3 regions of the Sporosarcina beigongshangi genome follow, and region 1 is predicted to be linked to each of the others. Evidence: predicted binding sites of a transcription regulator. Region 1 holds the regulator's gene; each other region holds the start of a gene.

Evidence for each region. Region 1 encodes LexA, which represses DNA repair genes until DNA is damaged. Its sites were predicted from a motif close to CGAACATATGTTCG; they were not measured.
Region 2: a site for LexA is predicted at 2,008-2,021, ahead of parE (DNA topoisomerase IV subunit B). Genes of this name have one in related genera too.
Region 3: a site for LexA is predicted at 1,770-1,783, ahead of uvrB (excinuclease ABC subunit UvrB). Genes of this name have one in related genera too.

Annotation. Positions count from the first base shown of each region.
Region 1 is NZ_JAWLIR010000004.1:402,913-407,206, forward strand. Features, by position in the region: gene miaA (tRNA (adenosine(37)-N6)-dimethylallyltransferase MiaA) at 1-348, shown strand, start outside; gene hfq (RNA chaperone Hfq) at 394-618, shown strand; gene R2B77_RS04310 (methionine gamma-lyase family protein) at 863-2,128, shown strand; gene lexA (transcriptional repressor LexA) at 2,208-2,828, opposite strand; gene yneA (cell division suppressor protein YneA) at 3,033-3,347, shown strand; gene R2B77_RS04325 (YneB family resolvase-like protein) at 3,347-4,003, shown strand; gene R2B77_RS04330 (DUF896 domain-containing protein) at 4,071-4,294, shown strand, end outside.
Region 2 is NZ_JAWLIR010000001.1:5,103-9,396, forward strand. Features, by position in the region: gene parC (DNA topoisomerase IV subunit A) at 1-23, opposite strand, end outside; gene parE (DNA topoisomerase IV subunit B) at 20-1,993, opposite strand; gene plsY (glycerol-3-phosphate 1-O-acyltransferase PlsY) at 2,290-2,892, shown strand; gene R2B77_RS00035 (HesB/YadR/YfhF family protein) at 2,929-3,222, shown strand; gene R2B77_RS00040 (AMP-binding protein) at 3,245-4,294, opposite strand, start outside.
Region 3 is NZ_JAWLIR010000032.1:54,669-58,962, forward strand. Features, by position in the region: gene R2B77_RS14215 (ABC transporter permease) at 1-586, shown strand, start outside; gene R2B77_RS14220 (hypothetical protein) at 583-765, shown strand; gene R2B77_RS14225 (IDEAL domain-containing protein) at 1,477-1,713, shown strand; gene uvrB (excinuclease ABC subunit UvrB) at 1,854-3,836, shown strand; gene uvrA (excinuclease ABC subunit UvrA) at 3,843-4,294, shown strand, end outside.

The DNA of each region.
Region 1 (4,294 bases):
GACCGGGACGTGCTGTACGAGCGAATTGATCGCCGCGTGGACATCATGATGGACAATGGATTGTTCGCTGAAGCGAAGGGCTTATGGGATGTAGGCATACGGAATGTGCAATCTGTTCAAGCAATTGGTTATAAAGAACTTCATCAAACAATCGAAGGAAAACTGTTGCTCGAAGAGGCTATTGAATTAATCAAAAAAAATACACGTCATTATGCCAAACGCCAAATGACTTATTTTCGTAACAAGCTAGAGGTGGATTGGTTCGATGCACAATTGGGGACTACAGAAATTATTCGGGGTATTTTGACAATTGTGCAGGATTTTGAGCATGGAAAGCGAATAAGGTAAGGGGAGCAGGAGAAATATAAGCACACCAACAGGAGGATTCTGCGTATGGCACAGGGGAATATGCAAGAAACATTTTTAAACTCGTTACGAAAGAATAACACATTTGTAACGGTATTTTTACTCAATGGATTTCAATTGAAAGGACTTATTAAATCGTATGACAATTATACTGTCTTACTTGAAACAGACGGCAAACAGCAATTGATTTACAAACATGCGATTTCAACTTACGTCCCAGCGAAACCAGTGATTTTGAAAGACCAAGAGTAATGCGAGAAAGCAGAATTAGGAGCGAGCCTCCTGGTTCTGCTTTTTTACTTTATTCAGCATCCATTCAGTGGGGGCGGTAAAGCCTCCGGACGCAATCACGCCGAGGCTCGATTGCTTTGTGAGTTCTGGCATCAGCATTCTACCGAATGGGGTTAATTGATTACTAAAACATCCTTAATCGTTGACCTACACGGACAGACTGATAAGATAATGAAGTGACTATTTTACGGAATGAGGAATTAACATGATGTTGGAAGAACAAGATGAGTTTCTGTTTGCAAAAGCGGAAGAAATTGAAGAAAAGCTAACTCCGTTTTTTAAAGAAGTTGAAAAAATAGCCTTTTACAATCAACGGAAAGTGCTTGCGGCGTTCCGTAAAAATATGGTAAGTGATTTTCATCTTACTGGCTCTACGGGTTATGGCTACGATGATAGCGGTCGTGATGTGCTGGAACAGGTTTATGCTGATGTTTTCGGAGCAGAGGCTTGCCTTGTGCGCAATCAAATTATTTCAGGTACACATGCGATTTCTATCAGTCTCTTCGGCATTTTGCGCCCAGGAGATGAACTGCTGTATATTACAGGGAAACCGTATGATACATTGGAATCTATCGTAGCAGGTAAAGGGAAAGATACTGGTTCTCTACAAGATTATGGCATTACGTATAAGCATATTGATTTGAATAAAGATGGCTCTGTTGATTTTGATGCAGTTGCTAAAAATATGCATAGTAAAACAAAAATGATTGGAATTCAGCGGTCGAAAGGTTATTCAGATCGACCGTCCTTTTTGGTGGATGAAATCAGTGAAATGGTACGTAAAGTAAAGGCGATTAATCCTGATGTTGTTGTGTTCGTCGATAATTGTTATGGGGAATTCGTCGAGGACAAAGAGCCGATGCAAGTAGGTGCTGATTTAATGGCGGGGTCGCTTATTAAAAACCCCGGTGGTGGACTTGTGCGAACAGGTGGATACATAGCTGGGCGTGCCGATCTCGTTGAGCAATGCGCTTACCGCATGACGTCCCCAGGACTAGGGGCAGAAGCTGGGGCATCGCTAGATACGCTGTTAGAGATGTACCAAGGCTTTTTCCTTGCACCACACGTTGTTAGCCAAGCCGTGAAGGGTGCTTTATTTACGGCGGCTCTTCTCGAAGACTTCGGTCTGACGACATCGCCACATTATACAGAGAAAAGAACGGATTTAATCCAATCTGTATCCTTTGCCAATGCCGACCAAATGATTGCTTTCTGTCGTACTATTCAAGCTAACTCGCCCATCAATGCGCATTATGCACCAGAGCCGTCGTATATGCCTGGTTACACGGACGATGTCATTATGGCGGCGGGAACGTTTATCCAAGGCTCCAGCATCGAGCTGACAGCTGATGGTCCGATTAGACCGCCGTATACAGCCTATGTGCAAGGTGGATTGACCTATGAGCATGTAAAGGCAGCGGTGCTGTCCTCCGTCGAGAAGCTAGTAATAGAAGGATTGATTGAACGGTAAATTGAACAAACTATCATTATAATACTCAACAAAACAAAAGAAAGAGCTGCTCCCATGTAAAGGGAGCAGCTTTTTACGTTTAGTGGATATAACGATAGACACCAACTACTTTTCCCAAAATAGATACATTGTCAACGATGATTGGGTCCATTGAAGAGTTTTCAGGTTGAAGACGGAAATAATCTTTTTCTTTGAAGAAACGCTTCACCGTTGCTTCTTCCTCTTCAGTCATCGCCACAACGATTTCTCCATTTTGCGCAGTTTGTTGCTGCTTGACGATTACATGGTCACCGTTTAAAATACCGGCTTCAATCATGCTGTTACCGACAATTTCAAGCATGAAGAGTTTGTCCTCAGTTGTCCCAAATGATTCTGGTAATGGGAAGTACTCCTCAATATTTTCAATTGCAGTAATTGGCAAACCAGCCGTCACCTTACCGACTAGTGGAACGTTGAGAACACCTGGTTTCATCGCTTCTAGGCCTTCCGGGTCAAGAATTTCGATAGCCCTTGGTTTTGTAGGATCTCGTCTAATGAAACCTTTACTTTCTAATCGTGCAAGATGCCCATGGACAGTCGAACTAGATGCTAGACCAACAGCCTCGCCAATTTCTCTTACGGATGGCGGATAACCTTTTTTCTTTACTTCAGCTTTTATGAAGGACAAAATATCTTCCTGCCTCTTCGAAATTTTTTTCATTCCGTTCACCTCTCAGCTCATATTCTACTCATTTTTGAAAGACGTGAAGCGAGTCACGATCAGTCGTCTTATTTCAATATGTTCAGTATATCAGCATTGCGAACAAATGGCAAACACAGGTTCTGAAAAAGTATTGACATTTGTTTTTTTATTTTCTATACTAAGAACAAGTATTCCGAACAAACATTCTAGAGGAGGATTATCATGACTTTTATTAAAAATAACAGCTATATTTTACTTCTTATCTTTTTATGTATGGGATTTGCAATTATAGGCGCTACGAAATCTGTAAAAGAACACACGATAACTGAAATTACTGTGATGGAGGGTGATACGCTTTGGGGACTCGCGCTTCATCATGCAGAAAATATATCCAAGGATCAATGGATGAAAGAAGTAATGCGGTTAAATGACCTTCCTACTGTGACAATCAAAACCGGAGAAGAGTTGGTATTGCCGATCTTTGAAACAGTGGAGGACCTTCAACCGATAACACAGCTAGCGGGTGATGGTCGGTGATTAAACAACAGAAATGTGTGCTCTATTGTCGCGTCAGTACGGAAAAAGATACACAAGAAGTATCACTAGTACGGCAAGAGGAAGAGCTCGACAAGTTAGCAGCTGAACTTGGTCTGTATGTGCTAGACGTATTTAAGGACAAACATAGTGGCTTTGACATTGAGCGTGAAGGGTTACTTAGTTTATTAGATTTTATTCGCGATGAAGAGGTTGATGCGGTTTTAATACAGGATGAAACGAGACTGGGGCGTGGAAATGCTCGGATGGCTGTACTGCATCTGCTAGCGAAAACGAATACGGCTATTTATTCCCGGAATGATAACGGCCCCATTGCGTTGAACGAAATGGACACAATGTTGCTTGAAATATTAGCGATTGTCGAGGAATATCAACGCAAATTACATAATGCCAAAATTAGGCGAGGAATGAAACGCGCAGTGCGAGAAGGCTATCGACCAGAGCGTAACTTGAGAAATAGGGGTAACGCAGAAGGTCGTGAACGTTTGGAGGTACCTGTCCAAGAAATTGTAGCGCTTCGGGCGAAAGGACTCACCTATGAAGAAATTACAGATGTGTTAAAAGGACTTGGGCACGACATTAGTAAAGCAACTGTCCATCGTCGTTTTAAAGAATATGAATTGGAGCAGAAAGGCTGATTGGTTGCACTTTCTGCTCTTTTTGTATACGTTTTATGTATTCACGAAATAAAATGGAGGAAGTCAAATGCTATTATCGGAAAAAATGAACCGTATTAACGAACTTTCAAAAAAATCAAAAACGACTGGCTTAACAATAGAAGAAGCCAAGGAGCAAACGCTTCTGCGCAAGGAATACTTGGAAACATTCAGGTCGTCTATGCGTGGTACAATTGAACAGGTGAAAATAATCGATCCTGATGGCAATGATGTGACACCGGAAAAGGTGAAACAAGCTCGCAATAGCAAATA
Region 2 (4,294 bases), on a different contig from region 1:
TGGTAACGTTCTTCTAAAGTCATTCAAAGTCCCCCTCGACGTGTAAAAATTCATTGTCCAAAATATTATGCTCTTCCTGCATGCCGAAGTCGACGTTCTCTTCAATCCAACGTCGTCTTGGTTCTACTTTATCGCCCATCAACGTCGTTACACGACGTTCAGATATTGCGTTATCTTCAATCGTTACACGGATAAGCGTGCGTGTTTCGGGATTCATCGTCGTGTCCCATAACTGATCGGCATTCATCTCCCCAAGCCCTTTATAGCGCTGGAGCATATAGCCTTTACCAATTTTTTTCATCGCCTCATCAAGATCAGCTTCTGTCCATGCATAAGCGAGCTTTTCACTCTTACCTGCCCCTTTAAATACCTTGTAGAGAGGTGGTAATGCAATGTATACTTTGCCTGCTTCAATAAGCGGCTTCATATAGCGATAGAAGAATGTCAGTAGCAACACTTGTATATGCGCCCCATCCGTATCGGCATCCGTCATGATAATGACTTTGTCATAGGCAATATCTTCTACCTGGAAGTCAGAGCCTACGCCGCCCCCGATGGCATGAATAATCATATTGATTTCTTCATTTTTCAGTATATCTTCAAGCTTTGCTTTTTCCGTATTAAGTACTTTCCCTCGTAACGGCAGAATTGCCTGGAATACACGATCCCGGCCCTGCTTCGCAGATCCCCCGGCAGAGTCTCCTTCGACAAGGTACAGTTCATTTTTCGCAGCATTTCTCGATTGTGCGGGTGTTAATTTACCCGACAGTAGCGTATCCGAACGTTTCCGCTTCTTCCCAGAACGTGCATCCTCACGTGCTTTACGCGCCGCCTCGCGTGCTTGTTGCGCCCGAATAGCTTTACGAACGAGTGACGCACTCAAATCGGCATTTTCTTCAAGGAAATAAAGCAGCTTCTGGGATACGATGGAGTCTGTGATCCCGCGTGCTTCACTTGTTCCAAGCTTGCCTTTCGTCTGTCCTTCAAATTGCAAAATCTCCTCTGGAATCCGAACAGATACGATTGCCGAAATACCTTCACGGATATCCGAGCCTTCTAGGTTTTTATCCTTTTCTTTCAATAAACCCGTTTTTCTTGCATACTCATTAAAAACGCGTGTCATAGCGGTTTTGGCACCTGTTTCATGTGTTCCACCGTCTTTTGTTCTTACATTATTGACGAACGACAAAATAGTTTCTGAATAGCCATCACTGAATTGGAACGCGAATTCGACTTCAATGCCGTCTGATTCTCCGTCTAAGTAAGCAACAGGATGCAACACATCCTTCTCTTCATTCAGGTAAGAGATAAAGGCTTCAATTCCAGTTTCATAATGAAAAACGTCGTGCTTGTCCGTGCCTTCTTCTTTGAGCTCAATCTTTAGCCCTTTTAACAAGAAAGCAGACTCGCGTAAACGCTCACTTAATGTTTCATATTGATATTTTAACGTAGAAAAGATAGACGGATCTGGTTTGAAATGGATGAGCGTCCCTTTATCACGTGTTGTGCCAATCTGTTCAAGCGTTGTGACAGGTTTACCGCCATGTTCAAAACGTTGACAAAACTTTTTACCGTCACGGAAAATGGTTACTTCCAGCCATTCTGACAATGCGTTGACAACAGATGCTCCAACACCGTGAAGTCCACCACTCGTTTTATAACCACCTTGACCAAATTTTCCGCCTGCATGGAGGACGGTTAAAATAACTTCTACAGTTGGCTTCCCTGTCGCATGAATCCCCGTTGGCATCCCGCGTCCGTAGTCTCGAACACTGACACTACCGTCTGTATGAAGGGTAACGTCCACTTCAGAACCAAACCCTGCTAACGCTTCATCCACTGCATTATCAACGATTTCATAGACTAAGTGATGCAGTCCACGGGAATCGGTAGATCCTATGTACATGCCGGGGCGTTTACGAACTGCGTCAAGACCTTCTAGTACATGAATCGAATCATCATCGTAGTTAAATATTTCCTGTTGTTTCGTCAAATTACGACCTCCATCAAACGAATGTTCTCTTTTATGTAATCGTACTGCTTCCCTAGAAGGTTGTCAAATCAACGTTCCCTGAAGCTTGCTCAATTAATTGTATAGAAGAAGAAGATTTATTGCAATGATGATTAGTTAAATGATGGCTATTTCAACCAGATGTTCACACCTAATTTATATTAATTCGCTCGCTATCCTTTTACTTTGGGGGATGTTTCTCTCACGGAAGCCATTGTGGAGACTACATGATTCTGCTAAACTAGAATTACTATAGAACTATATAAAAGGGGTATAGAATGAACACTATCTTACTGTTACTCATTGCCTATTTACTCGGATCCATCCCGTCAGCACTGTGGGTGGGGCAACTGTTTTACAAGATGGACATCCGCCAGCATGGCAGTGGAAATTTAGGTGCGACGAATACATTTCGTATTTTAGGTAAAAAAGCAGGTATTGCTGTAACGCTACTTGATATTTTAAAAGGAACAGCAGCTGTTTGGTTAGTGGCCTTGCCTCTTTTCGAGCAGACAAACGTTCACCCACTCATTCCAGGTATTATTGCCGTCATTGGCCATATGTATCCTATCTTTGCCCATTTCAAGGGTGGCAAAGCGGTAGCAACCTCAGGCGGCGTGCTGCTAGGCTATAATTGGTTCGTCTTTGTCCTACTTTTCATCACGTTTCTTATCCTTTTGAAAATAACGAAGATGGTATCACTCTCGTCGATGGCTGTAGCTACTGTTGGTGTGCTCTACAGTATCTTTCATTATGTAAGAACTGATGATTTCACGCTACTGATCATGATTGGCTCGTTCGCCATCTTCATCTTCTATCGTCATCGAGCCAATATCGCCCGCATCAAGGCAGGAACCGAGCCAAAAGTGAAGGGATTGTAATACAATAGAGGCAGTAATCGAAAGGTTGGTGCGGGAATGAAAATTGTCTTATCAGCTGAAGCATTAAGCTGGTTTAAAGCAGAAATGGCGGCCGAATCTGGTGATAGCATCAAATTTTTTGCTAGATATGGCGGTGCGAGTCCACTACATGATGGATTTTCACTCGGCGTCAGGATGGAATCCCCAGATGAAGCTGCTGTCCAAACAGAACACGATGGTGTTCAATACTATATTGAGCGTCGAGATGAATGGTATTTCTTAGAGCACGACCTGCATGTTAACGTAGATCCCAAATTAGATGAACTCATTTACTCATATAAAAAAGCGTGAAGGCACAATGCCCCACGCTTTTTTAATGGTTAATCATCCCTTGAAGCGCTTTTTTGTCAATCTTACCGACGTGTGTTTTAGGTAGTTCTGCTAACACGATTATTGTTTTAGGGACTTTATAGGATCCTAAAAACTTTTTGCAATGCTCAGCAATTGCATCGTCATCGATGACATACCCCTCTGCCATGATTATAAATGCAGCGATGACTTCACCCCAGACATCATCCTTTACACCGACGACGGCGGCCTCATCGATTCCTTCGAATAGAACAAGGCATTGTTCGACTTCCTGCGGATATACGTTTTCACCCCCTGAAATTATCAGGTCTTTTTTTCTTCCGACAATATAGTAATCGCCTTCACTGTCGTATTTGGCAAGGTCTCCTGTACGTAACCATCCGTCGACTAGCGCATGTACCGTCTCTAACGGATTTTGCCAGTAATCACTAAAAACATGAGGTCCTTTTATAAATAATTCTCCGACTTCATCTACACGACAAGGCTTCATTTTTTCATTTAATACTTTCACAGAATTGAATAGCATGCTTTTACCAACAGAACCTATTTTCCGACAAGCTTCCTCGTTCGTTATGTAGAAGTTATTTGGGCCAGCTTCTGTCAGACCATAACCTTCTTTGAATTTTAACCCTTTTTGATGAAATGAATGATAAATTGCCTTTGGACAGGGAGCACCACCAGACAAAAAAACTTTCATTGAAGAAAAAGTCGATTGTTTGAAATAAGCAGTTTTGATCATCAACTGATACATTGTTGGGACGAAAAGTGAAATGGTCGCTCCGTACTGATCCGTTGCCATCAATGCTTCCACACCATCAAATGAACTTCCGATGATGACCGTACCACCAGCCATGAGGAGAGGGATGCTTAATGCATTCATGCCACCTGTGTGGAAAAGGGGCATATAATTGATTGTTTTGTCCTCTTCCGTTAATCCCCAGCTAACAATTGTGTTTATTGCATTCCAATTTACCGCATTGGCTGATAGGACGGCCCCTTTTGGTACGCCTGTAGTCCCGCCCGTATAAATAATCATCCATGGATCTTCGCCTAT
Region 3 (4,294 bases), on a different contig from region 1:
GCGCAAGGAAAAGCCGTTCCCATATGATCACTTTATCGAACTAGAGCAGAATCGGATGATGCGATTTTACCGTTTTGCGAACTATTTCACTGATGTTCCTCATTTAAAAGGCTCTGTCAGTCGAAGAGGCTGGATTGGACTGTTATTCGACAAGCCGAAATTCGGACAAACTGTGCCGCAGGCTTATCTTGTCAGACGCACATTTATCCGGACAGATGATATTTTCTGGTTATGGGTAAGGCTAACCGCTTTGTCTGCGCTAGGTGCATTATTCATCCCGTTTCCGATTGTTATTTTCGTTTTTTCCGGAGCGCTGGCATTTGCATCGGCGGTGCAGTTGATCCATGCGTTGCGCGCGGGAGATGAATTCCGCATGGATATGCTGTTTCCTGAGCAGGAAGACACACGTCCCGCAGCGATTAAGCGGCTCGTCCGCTCGGTACAATGGATTCAAGCAATTGCCGTTACAGTTACCGCATTGTTCCTTTATGGAATCACTACGACACCGCTGTTAATCGGGGCAGTCATTGTCATTATTTCAGAAGCTACGATTCGTTTGACTGGAGAAAAGAAAGAATTTGATTGAAAGAAGCCGTTCCGATGACATATTGGGACGGCTTCTTTCGCGTTGATACAACACAAGGTTCAATTCTTTGCCAACAGGTAAAATCACTCGACCTGAAGGTAAGAAACGCCACCTATATTGAAAGGCTACCGGAAGTATTATTTAAAGAAGTGAAAGAAATTATTGTAAGTCAGCTGTAGTTTGCATGTTGATTAACTAAAGGTAACCTGAAAAGTCTTAATCAAATACTAGGTGCTCCATGTATAGTTGCTTTCGGTTCGCTTTAGATTGAACGACTTCTGTACAATAACCGTACTGTTTTTATGTATAGGGATGCGGCGAAGCCGCGAAGCCGCATCCCTATACATTCTTCCGGTAATCGTATGGTAGTCGTTCATCCGTCGCTCACTAAAAACACTTGTACACGAAGTGCTAATGCTTTTGGGGATGAGGGAATTGAGAGCTTCTTAACTAGAGAGGGCAGCCAAAGATGCAATTTTGGCTGCCGAAGCTTTTACAATGGACTTTTCCATTATTATTTTAGGAAGTGTCACTTTCTTATAGAGCTTGCTAAAAGTAAGAAAGAATCACCTTGTACAACGTGCCAAAGTGCCCGAAATTGCATCTTCGGGCACTTACAACCTCTATAGAGAAGCGTCTATTCTTTTCTTTCCAAGCAACTGTATTTTTCACTTGAATGTTGAAGGTTTGCAACGGGTAACTATTCATAACAAGATGTCTACTACTCGGTTATTATGTCTTAATTATTTTGCCGAAAGCAAACCAGAAATGATCTAGTGAAAAGGGTGGCAATCCTATGTTGATAAAAAATAAAATAGAATATTCCCAAAAACCTTGCAACTTACCCCGAAAAGTAGATATAATAAATAAAAGGCATCGGGGTGAGCGAGATGGAAAATAATTATTCATATGCTGAGTTTTTGAAAGCCGTTGGGAAAAATAGTTCTTCACTCCAGGCGGAAAAACTGTTGAATGACATTTACATGGACCTATTCCTAAACCATATTCACCGACAACAAACAATGGAGCGACTCATGGGACTAATTGATCTTTCGCTTGACTGTCGTGACGAACAGGCATTTCTTAAGTACACAGAAAGCCTTAAAAAATTAGAAGAAGCTAACTAAAAAAATAAAAAACGTCGCATGGATGTACATATGCGGCGTTTTTTTTATTTTGACAAAAAACGTACGTTCGTTTTTATTCGTATAAAATGAAAGATTGTGCTAAAGTAAAAGTAATTCTTCATAGGGAGGGCACGACCACTATGGTACGGAAATTTAACTTGCAAGCCCCTTATACACCCCAAGGCGATCAGCCTTATGCAATTGCCAAATTGTTAGAAGGACTTGACAAAGGCGAAAAGCACCAGACACTACTCGGTGCGACTGGGACAGGGAAAACATTCACGGTATCGAATGTCGTGAAGGAAATCAATAAACCAACCCTCGTCATCGCCCATAACAAAACGTTAGCAGGTCAATTATATAGTGAATTCAAAGAGTTTTTTCCGGACAATGCGGTTGAGTACTTTGTAAGTTATTACGATTACTACCAGCCGGAAGCGTACGTTCCGCACACGGACACATTTATCGAGAAGGATGCGAGTATCAATGATGAAATCGACAAGCTTCGGCACTCTGCGACATCTGCGCTATTCGAGCGCAATGATGTTTTAATCGTTGCATCCGTGTCCTGTATTTACGGTCTAGGATCGCCTGAGGAATACCGCGAGCTCGTTGTTTCACTGCGCACAGGGATGGAAATCGGGCGCAACGAATTGCTACGTAAGTTTGTAGATGTCCAATATGAGCGAAATGACGTTAGTTTCACACGCGGGACATTCCGTGTCAGGGGCGATGTTGTAGAGATTTTCCCGGCATCCCGTGATGAGCATTGTATGCGTATTGAATTTTTCGGTGATGAAATCGATCGAATTCGTGAAGTGGATGCACTAACAGGAGAAATTCTTGGTGAACGTGATCATATCGCAATTTTTCCAGCATCCCACTTCGTCACTCGTGAAGAAAAAATGGTTCAAGCAATCGACAATATTGAAGCCGAACTGGAAGAGCGTTTAAAGGAATTACGTGGACAGGACAAGCTCCTAGAGGCGCAGCGTCTTGAGCAGCGAACGCGCTACGACCTTGAAATGATGCGGGAGATGGGCTTTTGTTCGGGTATTGAAAACTACTCACGTCATTTAACCCTACGTCCAGCGGGTGCTACTCCATATACGCTACTGGACTATTTCCCAGATGATTTTCTAATCGTGGTCGATGAAAGTCATGTGTCGTTACCGCAAATTAGGGGTATGTTTAATGGTGACCAAGCACGAAAAAATGTACTAGTTGAACACGGTTTTCGTTTGCCATCAGCGCTTGATAATCGGCCGCTAACATTTACTGAATTTGAGGGACATGTCAAGGAAGCGATTTACGTTTCGGCAACCCCAGGTCCTTACGAGATTGAGCACACACCTGAAATGATTGAGCAAATCATCCGTCCAACCGGACTGTTAGACCCGACGATTGATGTTCGTCCAATCGAGGGCCAGATTGATGATTTAATTGATGAAATAAATGCCAGAACGAAGAAAAATGAACGTGTTCTCATTACGACGTTGACGAAAAAAATGTCGGAGGATTTGACCGACTATTTGAAGGATATCGGTATCAAAGTGCAATACCTACATTCTGAAATCAAGACACTTGAACGAATTGAAATTATTCGTGAATTGCGTATGGGCACCTACGATGTTCTTGTGGGCATTAACCTACTGAGGGAAGGAATTGATATCCCGGAAGTGTCACTTGTGACGATTCTCGATGCAGACAAGGAAGGCTTCTTACGATCGGAACGGGCGCTTATCCAAACGATTGGTCGGGCGGCACGTAATTCCAATGGACATGTCATTATGTACGCGGATCGGATGACCGATTCTATGACAAAGGCGATCGATGAAACGGATCGACGTCGAGCTATTCAACAGGCTTACAATGAAAAGCATGGCATTACACCAACGACGATCAAAAAAGAAATTCGTGAAGTCATTCGTGCAACGCAAGTAGCCGAAGAGGTTGTTTCTTATTTTGACAAGGTGACAAAAGGTAAGAAGCTGACAAAGGACGAGAAAGTAACGCTTGTTGCTTCGCTGGAAAAAGAGATGAAAGAAGCGGCCAAAGCGCTTGATTTTGAACGTGCTGCAGAGCTAAGAGATACGATTCTGGAACTGAAGGTTGAAGGGTGAGGGACTATGAAAAATAATGAAATCGTCATACAAGGTGCCAGAGCACATAATTTGAAAAATATCGATGTTACTATTCCGCGTGACCAGCTCGTCGTGATGACAGGTTTGTCAGGGTCAGGGAAATCCTCACTGGCATTTGACACCATTTATGCTGAGGGGCAGCGAAGATATGTTGAATCATTATCAGCATACGCTCGCCAATTTTTAGGGCAGATGGATAAGCCGGATGTTGATGTTATTGAAGGTTTATCGCCAGCGATTTCGATCGACCAAAAAACGACTAGCCGTAACCCGCGTTCTACAGTGGGAACTGTTACGGAAATTTATGATTATCTTCGACTGTTGTATGCACGTGTAGGAAAACCGATTTGTCCTATTCACGGCACGGAAATTTCATCACAGACGATACAACAAATGGTCGATCGACTGTTGCAATTGCCAGAGCGCTCTCGGATTCA